2 regions of the Martinezella sp. CNPSo 3957 genome follow, and region 2 is predicted to be linked to the other one. Evidence: riboswitches for the same ligand, from Rfam matches in the RefSeq annotation. Region 2 holds a riboswitch; the other holds the start of a gene.
The links. A riboswitch is a leader RNA that binds a small molecule or an ion and turns the genes downstream of it on or off. The one in region 2 is predicted to bind S-adenosylmethionine.
Positions count from the first base shown of each region.

Region 1: another riboswitch for S-adenosylmethionine. It lies ahead of AC13QE_RS14290 (O-succinylhomoserine sulfhydrylase); the one in region 2 lies ahead of metA (homoserine O-acetyltransferase MetA).

Region 1 covers NZ_JBXSOU010000005.1:110,675-118,584, reverse strand. The annotation lists gene AC13QE_RS14305 (Hsp33 family molecular chaperone) at 1-793, shown strand, start outside; gene apaG (Co2+/Mg2+ efflux protein ApaG) at 800-1,192, opposite strand; gene AC13QE_RS14295 (DNA helicase) at 1,804-2,517, shown strand; gene AC13QE_RS14290 (O-succinylhomoserine sulfhydrylase) at 2,582-3,769, opposite strand; SAM riboswitch at 3,813-3,891, opposite strand; gene AC13QE_RS14285 (2'-deoxycytidine 5'-triphosphate deaminase) at 3,964-5,058, shown strand; tRNA gene AC13QE_RS14280 (tRNA-Gly) at 5,117-5,190, shown strand; gene AC13QE_RS14275 (LysR family transcriptional regulator) at 5,197-6,105, opposite strand; gene AC13QE_RS14270 (MFS transporter) at 6,207-7,433, shown strand; gene AC13QE_RS14265 (acyltransferase) at 7,552-7,910, shown strand, end outside.
Region 2 covers NZ_JBXSOU010000006.1:177,920-185,829, reverse strand. The annotation lists gene AC13QE_RS16620 (ABC transporter ATP-binding protein/permease) at 1-9, opposite strand, end outside; gene AC13QE_RS16615 (AAA family ATPase) at 173-1,015, shown strand; gene AC13QE_RS16610 (NUDIX domain-containing protein) at 1,015-1,437, shown strand; SAM riboswitch at 1,520-1,597, shown strand; gene metA (homoserine O-acetyltransferase MetA) at 1,643-2,569, shown strand; partial or broken gene AC13QE_RS16600 (vWA domain-containing protein) at 2,573-3,766, shown strand; gene AC13QE_RS16595 (aldose epimerase family protein) at 4,589-5,614, shown strand; gene AC13QE_RS16590 (GntR family transcriptional regulator) at 5,737-6,510, shown strand; gene AC13QE_RS16585 (SIS domain-containing protein) at 6,507-7,538, shown strand; gene nagA (N-acetylglucosamine-6-phosphate deacetylase) at 7,538-7,910, shown strand, end outside.

The DNA.
Region 1 (7,910 bases), on a different contig from region 2:
GCTCGGTACGTCGCTGAAATTCGAAGGCAAGTTCACCGTGCAAACCAAGGGCGACGGTCCCGTCGACCTTCTGGTCGCCGATTTCTCGACGCCGGAAAACGTCCGGGCCTATGCGCGTTTCAATGAAGAGGCGCTGGCAAAGGCAGTTGCGGAAGGCCGGACCGAGCCTGAGCAGCTGCTGGGCAAGGGGGTGCTCGCTTTTACCATCGATCAGGGCCGCTTCAGTCAGCCTTATCAGGGCATCGTCGCGCTTGATGGCGCCTCGCTCGAAGAGATCGCTGGCACCTATTTCCGCCAGTCGGAACAGATCCCGACGCGTGTGCGTCTGGGCGCTGCAGAGCTCTTCGATCGCGATGAGAACGGCAAGCCGCGTCACCGCTGGCGTGCCGGCGGCCTGATCGCGCAGTTCTTGCCGGAAGCGCCCGAGCGCATGCGCCAGCCGGACCTGCATGGCGGCGATGGCGATACCGGCGGGCGCGATCATGCCGAGGACGACGCCTGGGCGGAAGCGCGCAGCCTGGTGGAAACCATCGATGCAGATGAGCTGACGGATCCGCAGGTTGGCACCGAGCGGCTTCTCTATCGCCTCTTCCACGAGCGCGGCGTGCGCGTCTATGAACCGAAGGCCGTCTATGACCGCTGTTCGTGCTCGCGCGACAAGCTGAAGGGCGTCTTGAAAGGTTTCACAGCCGAGGAGATTGAGGCCAGCCAGGAGAATGGCGAGATCGCCGTCACCTGCGAGTTCTGCTCGACGACCTATCGCTTCGAAGTGTCGGAAATAGAGGTGGCTTGAGGTCGCTCAGTTCAGCGTACGCAGCAGGTTAGGCGTATCCAGTGAAAAGGCGGGGATCTTGACATGGAATTGCTCCCCGCCGTCCGTTTCCATCTGGTAATGACCGAACATCATGCCTGACGGTGTATCCAGTGGGCAGCCCGAGGAATATTCATAGGTATCGCCGGGCTTCAGGTGAGGCTGCTCCCCGACCACGCCGGGGCCTGTCACTTCATCCACGATGCCGTTCATGTCGGTGATGTGCCAATAGCGCGTTACCAGCTTCACGGCTTCCTTCGAGTGGTTGGAAATGACGATGCGGTATCCCCAGACATAACGGTCATCGTCCGGGTCGGATTGCTCCTCCAGATAAAACGGCTCTACAACCACCTCGATGTCGCGTGTTAGGGCGCGATACATGCCTGACACCTTGCCACTGCCCTGAAACGTCGAGCGCTCCTTGAAGCCGCATCGCCGTTTCAGCATTTTCAAGTTTGCGGCATATTATCCGCTTTCCACCATTCCCGCAAAGTGCAGGATATTTAGCGGTATCCTATAACCGATGCTTTCCGTCAAGGAACGACGTAATGAAATCTTGCGTGAACGGTTGGGACGGTTTCGATTCCAGCTATTGCGGCTCATGTTGAAGGTTAACGAAGTCATCCCCAAGTATCCTAGGTCACCGTGATTTGATCTTATCTGCCGGAGTAGAGGTGGGCGCATCCTCCGTACTCAGGAAACGCTTGCCACGATTGTCCGTGGACTTCTGTGATCGATGGTCAACCTGATCGCTCGGCATCAAAACCTCCGAGCCATATAACCCCCATTCCTTTTATATGTTCCTCCGACAGGGCTTGGATGAGATTCCCCTGCAGGAGGATTTGGGCTATCATCTGATTCTGGCATCGCCCATGCCTCCCCCCTCCATTCGGGAAAGTATATTTCATGCAGGGCCGTCGACATCCAAACCGACTGTTTGAGCGCCTGGCATAAGGAGGGGTTGCGGTCATTGCTCGCAATAGGAGGTTTATATGAGGCTTTCTGCCCCTGTATATCATTTGAAACGTAAGGCGAGGCTCCTGTCCCGCCAGCAGAACATCCCCCTGCACGCCGCGCTGGATCGCGTCGCGGCCGTCGAGGGTTTCGGAGGCTGGAGTTTGCTTGCAAGCAAAACGAACTCAGCCGTGCCCGTCGGCGAGCTGTATTCGCGTTTAAGCCCGGGCGATCTGGTGCTGATCGGCGCACGGCGCGGTCACGGCAAGACCCTGATGAGCCTGAGGCTCGCCGTCGAAGCCATGAAGGCTGGCAATCGCGGTGTCTTCTTCACGTTGGAGGACACGGAAAAGGTCGTTCTGGAGCGTTTCCCGGTGATCGGTGCCGATCATGCGGAATTTGCTGATCTATTCGAATTCGATAATTCGGATGCCATCAGTGCCGATTATATCGTCGAAAGGCTGACTGCGGCGGCGCCCGGTACATTGGCAGTGGTCGATTTTCTGCAACTGCTGGATCAGAAGCGGGAGAATCCGGAATTAATGATCCAGGTTCAGATATTGAAGACGTTTGCGCGCGCCAGAGGCGTTATCGTCGTCTTCATCTCGCAGATCGACCGTTCCTACGATCCCGCGTTGAAGCCCGTGCCCGATCTTGCGGATGTTCGCCTGCCGAATCCGCTGGATCTCAACTTGTTCGACAAGATGGTCTTCCTGAACAACGGCCTGGTCGAATTCAAGGTCGCCAGCTGACGAGCTGCCAATTGTCTAAAGGCGATCGAGCCGCCCGGAGAAAATCCGGGCGGCTCGACGGATATCAGGCGGAAACCTGCTCGAGCGCGCGGGCGAAATCCTCGACCAGATCGGCGCTATCCTCGATGCCGGCGGAGAAGCGCACGGTGCCCGGCGAAATGCCGAGTTCGGCGCGAGCCTCGTCGGCAAGGTTCTTGTGCGTCGTCGTGGCAGGATGCGTGATCAGGCTCTTCGAGTCGCCGAGATTGTTGGAGATCTTCACGATATCCAGCGCGTTCTGCAGCTTGAAGGCCGCTTCCTTGCCACCCTTCAGCTCGAAGGCGACCAGCGTCGAGCCGCCGCTCATCTGCTTGGCGATGATCTCGGCCTGCGGGTGGTCCTTGCGGCCGGGATAGATCACGCGGGCGACCTTGTTGGTCTGCTCGGCGAGGAAATCGGCAACCTTGGAGGCATTCGCCGTCTGCTGTGTAACGCGCAGCGGCAGCGTCTCGATGCCCTTCAGCAGCGTCCAGGCGGTAAAGGGCGACATGGCCGGGCCGGTATGGCGGAAATAGTCCTGCAGGTTCTCGTCGATCCACTGCTTGTCGGAGAGGATGACGCCGCCGAGCGAACGGCCCTGGCCGTCGATATGCTTGGTGGCGGAATAGACGACAATATGCGCGCCGAGTTCCAGCGGCTTCTGGAAGAGCGGCGTCGCAAAGACGTTGTCGACCACGACTTTGGCGCCGATCTGGTTGGCGAGCTTGGCGACGGCGGCAATATCGACCACTTCCAGCGTCGGATTGGTCGGGCTTTCGAGGAAGAAGACCTTGGTGTTCAGGCGGATGGCCTTTTCCCAGTTCTCGGTGAAACGGCCATCGACCAGCGTGCATTCGATGCCGTATTTCGGCGCGAGCGTCTCGACCACCCAACGGCAGGAGCCGAAGAGCGCACGGGCGGCAACGATATGATCGCCGGCCTTAAGCTGGCAGAGGATGGCGGCAGAAACGGCGGCCATGCCCGAAGCTGTGGCGCGGGCGTCTTCAGCGCCTTCCAGAGCGCACATGCGCTTTTCGAACATGTCGTTGGTCGGGCTGCCGTAGCGGGCGTAGATGAACCCATCCGTTTCGCCCTTGAAGCGGGCTTCCGCCGCCTCCGACGTGTCATAGACGAAGCCCTGGGTAAGATAGATTGCTTCGGAGGTCTCGCCGAATTGCGAACGGAGTGTTCCGCCGTGAACGAGCTGGGTTGCGGGGCGCCAAGTCTTGCTCATGCCATCACCACTTTCAAAACAAAAAAACCGGTCGCAAAAGCAGACCGGTTCAACCCCGGTCTTTTTAGCCATTTGTTTAACGTGGCTGCAAGCCGACCGGCCAAATCACCACGGGATAAGTTGCAATACTGCCGTTGACGGCTTGCGTCAATTCCCTGAGTTTGGTTTTGTCTGCGGCAAATTATGAGAGAAGCATGATGGCTCGCAATACTGGAATTCTGGCCGACCGGGCCATTGCAGCGCTGTTTGAAACAGGGCGGCTGACGAGCGAGAGAGAACTGGACGTCGATCAGATCCAGCCGGCAAGCCTCGACCTCAGGCTCGGTTCGCATGCTTTCCGCGTTCGCGCCAGCTTCATGCCCGGCCCGTCGCATCTGGTCGCCGACAAGCTCGACCGGCTGAAGCTGCATGTCGTCGATCTCTCGGAAGGCGCGGTGCTGGAAACCGGCTGCGTCTATATCGTGCCGTTGATGGAGCGCCTCGACCTGCCCGAAGATATGTCCGCATCGGCCAACCCGAAGAGCTCGACCGGCCGTCTCGACATCTTCACCCGCGTCATCACCGACCGGGCGCAGGAATTCGACAAGATCCCAGCCGGCTATTCCGGCCCGCTCTATCTCGAAATCAGCCCGCGCACCTTCCCGATCGTCGTGCGCCGCGGCTCGCGCCTGTCGCAGATCCGCTTCCGCGTCGGCCAGGCCCTGCTCACCGAGCCGGAATTGCTGGCGCTGCACGAGAGCGAAACACTGGTTGCCAGCAAGAAGCCGAACATCACCGGCGGCGGCATCGCTCTGTCGATCGACCTTGCCGGCGACAAGGAAGGGCTGATCGGCTATCGCGGCAAGCATCACACGGCCGTCGTCGATGTCGACAAGAAAGCCCAGCACGATATTTTCGATTTCTGGGAGCCGCTCTATAGCCGCGGCCGTACCGAGCTGATCCTCGATCCCGACGAGTTCTACATCCTCGTTTCGCGCGAGGCGGTGCATGTTCCCCCGCACTTCGCCGCCGAGATGACGCCGTTCGATCCGCTGGTCGGCGAATTCCGCGTCCACTATGCCGGCTTCTTCGATCCGGGCTTCGGCCATGCGCCGGCCGGCGGCCGCGGCAGCCGCGCCGTGCTGGAAGTGCGCAGCCACGAAGTACCCTTCATTCTGGAAGACGGCCAGATCGTCGGCCGCCTGATCTACGAACATATGCTGGAACAGCCGAGCAGCCTCTACGGCTCCGGCCTCGGCTCGAACTATCAGGCACAGGGCCTGAAGCTCTCGAAGCACTTCCGGCTGTGATCGACACTTTGGCGGCCTTGACAGAGGCCGCCAACTGTTGGACATCTCAGGGTGTCAGGCGGGTGTAGCTCAATGGTAGAGCAGCAGCTTCCCAAGCTGAATACGAGGGTTCGATTCCCTTCACCCGCTCCATAATCTTCACGCCAGAAGCGGTCTCTTCGATTTCAGCGCTTCCTTTAGCGCATCTCCAAAGGTTTCGATCGGCCGCGCCAGCCGCCCGGCCGGCGGTCGATGCACCAGCCAGTTGACGACTTTCGGGCTGAAATCCGGTGCCTCGACGATTTCGACCAAATCGCGCCAGCGGCTGTGCGCCAATGCCGCCGGCGTCAGGACGCCAATGCCGAGCCCGCGCGCAACCAGCGACATGCGCAGATCGGCGCTCATGGCCTCGACCCCGACATCGAAGGGCAGCCGTTCGGCTTCGAAGCGATGCTGAATGAAGGCGCGGAAGCCGCAGCCGCTCTGGTTCATGATCCAGGGAAAACGGGAAAGATCTTCGAGCCTCGGTTGCTTAGGGACGCCAAGCGACGGTGCTGCGACGAGAATGACGGCATGGACTCCAAGCATCTCGCCGATGACATTGTCGGGCGGCTGCAACCCCTCCGCCAGGCAGACGGTTGCCGCATCGAGCTGACTATGAGCGACTTGCTCGATCAGCTGCGGCGACCAGCCGGTGACGATGCGCAGCGTCAATTGCGGAAACTGGCTGCGCAATTCATCAAGTGGAGCGGATAAGGCCGCCTCGGAGAGATAGGGCATGATCCCGAGACGGAATTCGCCGCCGATCGCGCCGCCGGGCGAAACGCCGGCCTTGAGATCGTCCAGCGAGCGCAGCACGCGGCGTCCATGCTCATAGGCCTCGCGGCCTGCCGCGGTCGGCCGTAGGGGCTTTGACTGCCGGTCGAGCAAGGCGATGCCGAGGCTGTCTTCCAGGTTCTGTATGCGTCGGGTGATGCCGGGCTGGGTCAGGTTGATGCGCGCCGAGGCGGCAACGATCGAACCCGTCTCCACCACGGCGACGAAGGCTTCCAGATCATGAATGTTCATGCCGAACTCGCATAATCATTATTAGTTCATTTCAATTGCTGCATTATGCGACAAAGCGATAAACATGGCTATCTTTATTATCAAAGATTATTGGAGAGCTCATGTCGCAAGTCCCCGAACGCATGACGAGCGAGCCGGAGGGAGAGGTTTCCACAACGGCGGCCGCTCCTTCGACCTTGTTGTTCGCCATCGCCACCGGCGTCATCATCCTCAATCTCTTCGCGCCGCAGACGCTGGTCGGCATCATCGGCCCGTCGCTCGGCTTTTCCGAAAGCGGTGCCGGCCTGGTGGCTATGGCCTCGCTGCTCGGCTATGCCGCCGGCCTGTTTTTCCTGGTGCCGCTGGCGGATCTCATGGAAAATCGGCAGCTCGTGCTACGCATGCTTCTCTCCGCTCTGGTCATGGCTATTGCCGCCGCCTTCGCACCGACGGGCTGGAGCCTTCTGATCTTCCTCTTCCTGCTGGGAGCGGCCTGCTCTGCCATCCAGATCCTCGTGCCGATCGCCGCTGCCATGGCGCCGCCTGAACATCGTGGCCAGGTTATCGGCAATGTCATGAGCGGCGTCATGGTCGGCATTCTTGTCTCACGCCCTCTGGCGAGCCTGATTGCCGACTTTTGGGGCTGGAGAAGTTTCTATGCCCTGAGCGCCGCAACGCTTGCACTGCTCGCCGCCGTGCTTGCCCTGCGCCTGCCGGAGCGGCGCCCTCTGATCAACGCGAGTTACGGGGCCTTGATCGGTTCGCTCTTCGGGCTCCTGCGGGAGGAGCCGGTGCTGCGGCTGCGTGCCTTCACTGCAGCCTTGATGATGGCGAGCTTCAGCCTGTTCTGGACATCCGTTGCCCTGCGTCTGGCGCAGCCGCCATTTTCACTCGGCCAGTCCGGCATCGCGCTGTTTGCCCTTGTGGGTGCCGGCGGAGCTGCGGCGACCTCTGTCTTCGGCCGCATGGGCGACAGGGGCTGGACACGGACGGCGACATTGGCGTCGCATCTGATCGTGCTTGCCGCTATGGCGCTGGCTGCCTGGGTGGGTGGAATACGGTCTGGTGACTCTGTGGCGCTATTGATCCTTCTGGGCGTCAGCGCGGTCTTGCTCGATGTCGGCGTCACCGGCGATCAGACCCTGGGTCGTCGCGCCGTCAATCTCCTGAAGCCGGAAGCCCGCGGCCGCATCAACGGTCTCTTTGTCGGCATATTCTTTCTCGGCGGCGCGCTGGGATCGGCTCTTGCCGGAACCGCCTGGGATTTCGGCGGTTGGGTTGCCGTCTGTGCAGGGGCCGCGGGCTTCGGCGTGATTGCGTTGATCACAGGCCTTGCCGCGCGCATCTGAACAGTGCAGGCAACGGGACAGCACTTGTGAATGCACTGCCGCATCGCCATCTGTAGCGCATTCAGGCGGGCGTCAGACAAGCATGTAAGAACGGGCGCTCCTTGTCAGGAGCGTCGAAATGCGTGGCATTGCATGGTTTTACAGGTTGAGAGCACTCTTTCGAAGCGGTGCGCTGAAGATTGCCCGCAGCACCAAAGTACCTCTCGGCACCAAAATCATCTGGAAGCGGGGCGATGTCCGCATCGGGGAAAGAGTGCATTTCCGCAAGGGCGTCATCATCGATGCGCAAGAAGGCAGCATCGAAATCGGCAATCATGTCTCCTTCAACGACTACAGCATTCTGCTCGGCCGCGGCGGGATTGTGATTGGCAATGATGTGCGCATCGCTGCCCATGCAATGATCGTCTCCTTCGATCACAATTTCGATGACATCTCGCAGCCGATCCGCCTTCAGGGCGTGACGAAGAAGCCGATCGT
Region 2 (7,910 bases):
AACTGCCATCAGCACTTCCCTGCCACGCGTCCCGTCAGTTAATCATGAGCCGCCCTCATGTCCACCCTTGCAATAGATCGGTGGGATCACATTCCTATATACACGGTTTCGCGTCTTGAACCGAATAAGGCCAGCAATTAGCTTGCGCTTGAAAGATTGAGAAAGCCTTCCGATGCAATTTCAGGGAACTGCCGACTATATTGCCGACAAGGATCTGATGGTCGCCGTCAATGCTGCCATAAGGCTGGAGCGTCCGCTTCTCGTAAAGGGCGAACCCGGTACGGGCAAGACCGAACTCGCACGCCAGGTGGCCACCGCGCTCGACCTTGACCTGATCGAGTGGAATGTCAAATCGACGACGAAGGCCCAGCAGGGTCTCTACGAATATGATGCGGTTTCGCGCCTGCGCGACAGCCAGCTCGGCGACATCAGAGTTCATGATGTCAGCAACTATATCCGTCAGGGCAAGCTTTGGCAGGCCTTCACCTCGCCGACGAAGTGCGTGCTGCTGATCGACGAGATCGACAAGGCCGATATCGAATTCCCGAACGATCTCCTGCAGGAACTCGACCGCATGGAATTCCACGTCTACGAGACCGGTGAGACGATCCGGGCCGCGATCCGCCCGATCGTCATCATCACCTCGAATAACGAGAAGGAGCTGCCGGACGCCTTCCTGCGCCGCTGCTTCTTCCATTATATCCGCTTCCCCGACATGGGGACGCTGACGCGCATCGTCGAGGTGCACTATCCCGGCATCAAGCAGACGCTCGTCCATGCGGCACTGACGCAATTCTTTGAAATCCGCGACGTGCCGGGCCTGAAGAAGAAGCCCTCGACCTCGGAAGCGCTCGACTGGATCCGCCTGCTGGTCGCAGACGATATCGAGCCGGAAACATTGCGCGCCGATGCGAAGAACGTATTGCCGAAACTCCATGGCGCGCTTCTGAAGAACGAGCAGGATGTGCACCTCTTCGAGCGGCTGGCCTTCATGGCACGTGGGCAGGGACGATAATGCAACCCGATGCCGTAAAGGTTTTGATCTATGCTGTGCGGGATCGGCATCTGCTGGTATTCGATGAGCCAGACTTCCCCGCCGTCCAGCTCCAGGTTCCCGGTGGCACTGTCGAATCCCGTGAGGACATTGTAGCGGCCGCAGCGCGCGAATTCGAGGAGGAGACCGGTTTTGCGCCGCGCGAACTCCATCCGCTTGGCGTCCACGACTACCGTTTCGAAAAGAACGGCCGCGATTACTATCACCAACGGCACTATTTCCGCTGCGGTATCTCCGAGCGAGCGCCTGCCACTTGGCTCCACCACGAAATGACGCCTTTCGACGGTGGCGACCCGATCGGCTTCCGCTTCTTCTGGCTACCGATCGAGACCGCCAGCCAGCGCCTCGGTTATGGCATGGAAGCTCTCATTAAACATCTGTAGGCCGTATCGCGCCTCTGGACTGGACCCACCGACTTCCATCGACGCTTGTCCCCATTGACCCGCGGAGGCAGCAGGTCTATTGAATTTCCCTCGTGGTGATTTGGCCGGCCGGCTTGCAGCCACGTTAAATAAGTCGCTAAAGGGCCGCGTGCGGACCGGTAGCGATTCATCGCGGCCGGTTTTTTTGTATTTGGCGAGTGAAAAGATGCCCATCAAGATTCCCGATACGCTCCCCGCGTTTGAAACCCTTCAGAACGAAGGTGTGCGGGTGATGACCGAAACGGTGGCGTTCCGTCAGGATATCCGCCCTCTTCAGATCGGGCTTCTCAACCTCATGCCGAACAAGATCAAGACCGAGGTCCAGATGGCGCGCCTGGTCGGCGCATCGCCGCTGCAGGTGGAGTTTTCCCTGGTGCGTGTTGGCGCGCACAAGGCCAAGAACACCTCCGAAGAGCATCTCCTCGCCTTTTACCAAACGTGGGAAGAGGTGAAGCACCGCAAGTTCGACGGCTTCATCATCACGGGTGCGCCGATCGAGCTGCTGGAATATGAGGACGTCACCTACTGGAACGAGATGCAGGAGATCTTGGACTGGACGACGACCAACGTCCATTCGACGATGAACGTCTGCTGGGGCGCGATGGCGGCGATCTATCATTTCCACAAGGTGCCGAAATACACGCTGAAGGAAAAGGCTTTCGGCGTCTATCGTCACCAGAACCTGAAGCCCTCCTCGGTCTATCTCAACGGCTTCTCCGACGATTTCGCCATTCCGGTGTCGCGCTGGACCGAAGTGCGCCGCGCCGATATCGAAAAGGTGCCCGGCTTGCAGATCCTGATGGATTCGAGCGAGATGGGCGTCTGCCTCGTGCACGAGCAGGCTTGTAACCGGCTCTACATGTTCAATCACGTGGAGTATGATTCCACCTCGCTGGCGGATGAGTATTTCCGCGATGTGAATGCGGGCGTGCCGATCAAGATGCCGCACAACTATTTCCCGCATAACGATCCGGAAATTCCTCCGCAGAACCGGTGGCGCAGCCACGCGCATCTGTTCTTCGGCAACTGGATCAACGAGATCTACCAGACCACGCCGTATGATCTGGAGGAGATCGGCCAGGAAAGGATTTGAGGCTTGTTCATTCCCTTCTTCCTGAAGCTCAAGGAAGCGAAGGTTCCGGTGACGCTCCGGGAATTCCTGTCGCTGCTTGAAGGAATGGAAGAAGGGATTGCTGATTACGACGTCGAGGCCTTCTACTATTTGGCGCGCGCGACGCTGATCAAGGACGAGCGCTTCATCGACCGTTTCGACCAGGTCTTCGCCGATTACTTTCGTGGCGTCGAGGCGATCGCCAGCAATGCCGATGGAGAAGCGGTGGAGCCGACCGTCCTTCCCGAGGAATGGCTGCGCAAGCTCGCCGAGCGACATCTGACGGAAGAGGAAAGACGGTAGATCGAGGCACTCGGCGGCTTCGACAAGCTGATGGAGACGCTGCGCGAGCGGCTGGCCGAGCAGAAGGGCCGGCACCAGGGCGGCTCGAAATGGATCGGCACGGCGGGCACCTCGCCCTTCGGCGCCTACGGCTACAATCCGGAAGGCGTGCGCATCGGCCAGGAAACCTCGCGCCACCGCCGCGCGGTAAAAGTCTGGGACCGGCGCGACTTCAGGAACCTCGACGACGGCGTCGAACTCGGCACCCGCAATATCAAGGTGGCGCTGAAGCGCCTGCGCCGCTGGGTTCGCGAGGGGGCAGCCGAAGAACTGGATCTTTCCGGCACCATCCGCTCTACCGCCGAACATGGCTATCTCGATGTCCAGACACGGCCGGAGCGCCGCAACGCCGTCAAGCTGCTGATGTTCTTCGATGTCGGCGGCTCGATGGACGACCATATCCGCGTCGTGGAGGAACTCTTCTCCGCCGCCCGCGCGGAGTTCCGCCACATGGAGTATTTCTACTTTCACAACTGCCTCTACGAGGGCGTGTGGAAGGACAATCGCCGCCGGCGCGTCGACATCACGGCGACGACCGATCTCATCCGCACCTTCGGCCCCGACTACCGTGTCGTCTTCGTCGGCGACGCATCCATGAGCCCCTACGAGATCTCTCAGCCGGGCGGCTCGGTGGAGCATTGGAACAAGGAGGCTGGGGAGGCCTGGCTCACTCGCATGACAGGCCATTTCCGCAAATGCATCTGGATCAACCCCGTGCCGGAAAGCTATTGGGGCCATACGACCTCGATCTCGATGATCCGTCGGCTGATGAGCGATCGCATGTACCCTCTGACACTCGGCGGGCTGGAAAAGGCGACAAAGGAACTGTCGCGCTGAGCTTAGTTCTCTTGGAGCGGCCACAGTCGTATTTGCGAACCCAAACGCTACCAAATCACCACAACCACTTGTAGAAAAAGAGACGTAGGAAAAACTGGCTCAGATCACTGGGGAAGCTGTTGGAGATGTGCGTGCGCTATGCTGTTCGATTGGTTTCTTCATCTCAACTATTTTGTTGGTCTCCCAGCCGGCGAGATCAGAGGAAGGAGGTTTTTCCGGCCAGTGGGACCAGACCCATTCTGACGCCGGCCGCTGCGAAAAATGCCGTGTGGGAATAGTAAGGCATGGCAGATTTATGACGATCAGCGCGAACAACGGCTGGAGCGCCACGGCGGAGACCAGCCGATATGGAAATGTGAACTACGCGGTAGGCACAGGACGATGGAGCCCTCAAACCGGCGTATACAGCTCAAAGCCGTTCGATATCTTTCTTGCCATTCATGGCGATAGGCTGATGATAATCATGGCTATCGGAGAGGCGGATGGGTCAAAGCGACCGATCAAAGCGCTTTTCAGCAGGAAGCCGGTTAAATTTCTCAACGACAAGACCTAGCAGGCGGATGCATTTTCCATGGATGCGGCAGAAAGAACGCTATGCCAACGATCAAGCGCCCCTCCCAAAAAACCAAAGCAAACTGTCCGCTTGTCTTACGCGTCGTACATTCATAGCGTAGCCTGCCTGTCCGAAGCTATTGGGGAAAGCTCTGGTGAACCTTGATCCCCTTCCGCTTGCCCTTAAATTTCGCCTCTGACCGGTTGCGGAACCGTGCGAATGGAGGCAGGGTCTGGTCTCGCATACTCAAAAGCAATGGATGAGCTGATATGACGGAAAGCACTTTGCAGCGGGAACATTTTGGGACGACGGCGGATGGAGATACCGTTTATCGCGTCAAGATCGTCGGTGGCGGCCTGACCGCCCATATCATGTCCTGGGGGGCGGTCATCCAGGATCTGCGCCTTGACGGCCACGAGCCCTCGCTTCTGCTCGGCTTCGACAATTTCGCCGACTATCCGGCCCATTCCTCCTATTTCGGCGCCACGCCCGGCCGCTGCGCCAACCGCATCGGCGCTGGCCGCTTCACGCTCGACGGCAAGCAGTATCAGCTGGAGCTCAATGAAAAAGGCGTCACCCATCTGCATGGCGGCAAGGACAATATCGCCAAGCGCAACTGGACCATCGTCGAGCACGATACCGACCGTGTCGTCCTGAAGATTGTCGATCCCGACGGCCGCGCCGGCTATCCCGGCAATTGCACGATCCAGGCAACCTATTGGGTCCATGGCAATGGCGAATTGTCGGTCACCTACGAATCGACCACCGACCAGCCCACTCTCGCCAATGTGTGCCAGCACGCCTATTTCAACCTCGACGGCCGCGACGATGCGCTCGGTCACGATATCATGATCGCCGCCGATCACTACACACCGACGGACGACAAACAGATACCGACAGGGGAAATCCGCTCCGTCGAAGGCACTGCCTTCGATTTCCGCGAGATGTCGCCGATGAAGCGCTTCGAAGGAAGTGAGCAGGCGCTCTACGATCATAATTTCTGCCTCTCCAGCGAGCGCACCGCCAAACGCTCCGTCGTGCTTGCCCGCAGCGTCAATTCCGGCGTCTCGCTCGAAGTGCGCACCACCGAGCCCGGCGTGCAGTTCTATGCGGGTTTCAAGCTCGATGTGCCGGTTCCCGGTCATGACGGCCGCAAGATCGGCCCGTTTGCCGGTTTCTGCCTGGAAACGCAGGTCTGGCCCGATGCCATCAACCATGAAGGCTTCCCCAATGCTGTGCTCCGCCCGGGCGAGGTATTGCGGCAGGAAACGGATTACATCTTCACGAAGAACTAAGCCGGGCATGCCCTGCTCTCACCCTAATCGGCCGGGCGTCCAAAGCGCCCGGCCGATTCTTTTTTGCACTGCGGACAGATTCATCTTGTGAATTGGTTCTAAGTAGGTTCTATATAACGACCATGGATAGAACCAGTTTGATCGCCGAATTGAACAATCGCGGCCTCAGCGACGGGACCGGGAGCGGGCCGCTGTACAAGCGCCTGGCACAAGCGCTGACGGGTCTGATCCAAGAGGGCCTGCTGAAACCGGGCACGGCACTTCCGGGCGAGCGCGACCTCGCCAGCGCACTGGAAATTGGCCGCATCACGGTCAGAACCGCCTATCGCGACCTGCTCACTTCAGGCGTCATCGAATCCCGCCACGGCAGCGGCACCTTCGTCTCGCAGCATGTGGAGCGCATCGAGCAGCCGCTCTGGCGCCTCTCCTCCTTTTCCGCAGATATGCGCTCTCGCGGCCGCGAACCGGCAGCGCGCATCCTGTCACGCACCGTCAGCGCGCCTGCGCCGGAGGAATCCTTCCTGCTCGGCCTCGGCCTTGATGAACCCGTGTTGCGGCTCGATCGACTGCGCCTGGCGGATGGCCAGCCGCTCGCCATCGAGCGCGCCGTCGTTCCCATCAAATTCCTGGGTGAGGAGGCCATTTCCGAGGGGTCGCTTTACGACGCCTTGGCCGCCAAAGGCTTCAAGCCCGTCCGCGCCCAGCAGAGGCTGACCGCCGTGACGCTCGACCCGACCTCCGCCTCGATCCTCACCGTGAAGGCCGGAGCGCCCGCGCTTCTGATCGAGCGCGTCTCCCGCCTCGCGGACCAGCGCGTCGTTGAATATACCCGCTCGCATTACCGCGGCGATGCCTATGATTTTGTTGCTGAATTGAGAATTGGAGATGACCTATGAGCGAGACCCAATCCCTGATGCTGACGGAAGCCGGCCAATCGCCTGAGGTGGTTGCAACGCTGCTTGAAAAGGAAAGGCCTGCTTTTGCCGAGATCGCGAAGCTCTTCTCGACCGGCCGTCCATCCCTGATCACGACGGCCGCGCGCGGCTCGTCCGACCACGCCGCCACCTTCTTCAAATATCTCTTCGAAATCTCCTGCGGCATCCCCGTCGCTTCCGTCGGCCCGTCGATCGCCTCCGTTTATGGCGCTCCGCTACACCTGAAGGGCGGCATTCACTTCACGGTCTCCCAATCCGGCGGCAGCCCCGATATCATCGCCATGCAGGCCGCCGCCAAGAAGGGCGGCGCCACCACGATCGCCGTCGTCAACGTCACCGACAGCCCGCTCGCCAAGGAGGCCGACATCGTGCTCGGCCTGAACGCCGGCAAGGAACAGAGCGTCGCCGCGACCAAATCCTTCATCGCCTCGGTTGCCGCCCTTGCCGGTGTCACGGCTGCAGTGTCGCAGGACAAGGCGCTGATCGATGGTCTTGCCAATTTGCCGGAAGCACTTGCTGCGACCTCGGGCATCGACGGCAAGGCGGCCGAAGATGTGCTCTTCGACGCCTCCTCGCTCTATACCGGCGGCCGCGGCCCGGCTTTCGCCATTGCGCTCGAAGCGGCTTTGAAGGCGAAGGAAACCGCCGGCCTTCATGCCGAAGCCTTTTCGCTGGCGGAGCTCATGCATGGCCCGATGCGCCTCGTGCAGCCGGGCTTCCCCATCGTCGCCTTCTCGCCCGATGATGCAGCCTTCGCCAACAATGCCCAAGCCTTGGAACGGCTTCAGAAGCTCGGCGCCACCGCCGTCTCCTTCTCGACCGCGCCGCTCGCTGGCATCAATCTGCGCATGCCAACGACAGGCAACGGCCTGCTCGACCCGCTCGTGTCGCTGCTGTGCTACTATCGCCTCATCGAGTCGGTCACCCGCCGCAAGGGCTTCGACCCGGATAAGCCGGCTAATCTTCTCAAGGTAACGGAGACCATGTGATGGACTACAAGGTCTTTACCGGCGCCCGCATCTTCGATGGCGACCGGTTTCACGAAGATAGCGCGTTAGTGATCGGCAACGGCCGTATCCATGCCATCACCGGCATCAACGATGTGCCCGATAATGCCGAAACCATTCAGCTTAAAGGCGGTGTTCTCTCTCCGGGCTTCATCGACGCGCAGGTCAACGGCGGCGGCGGCCGCATGCTGAATGACGAGCCCTCGCCCGCGTCCATGTACATGATCGCCGAGGGGCATCGCCCCTACGGCACGACGTCGGTGCTGCCGACGCTCATCACCGATGTCGCAGCCGCAACGACGGCCGCGATCGAAGCGGCCATCGAAGCCGTGAAAGCCAATCGCGGCGTCGCCG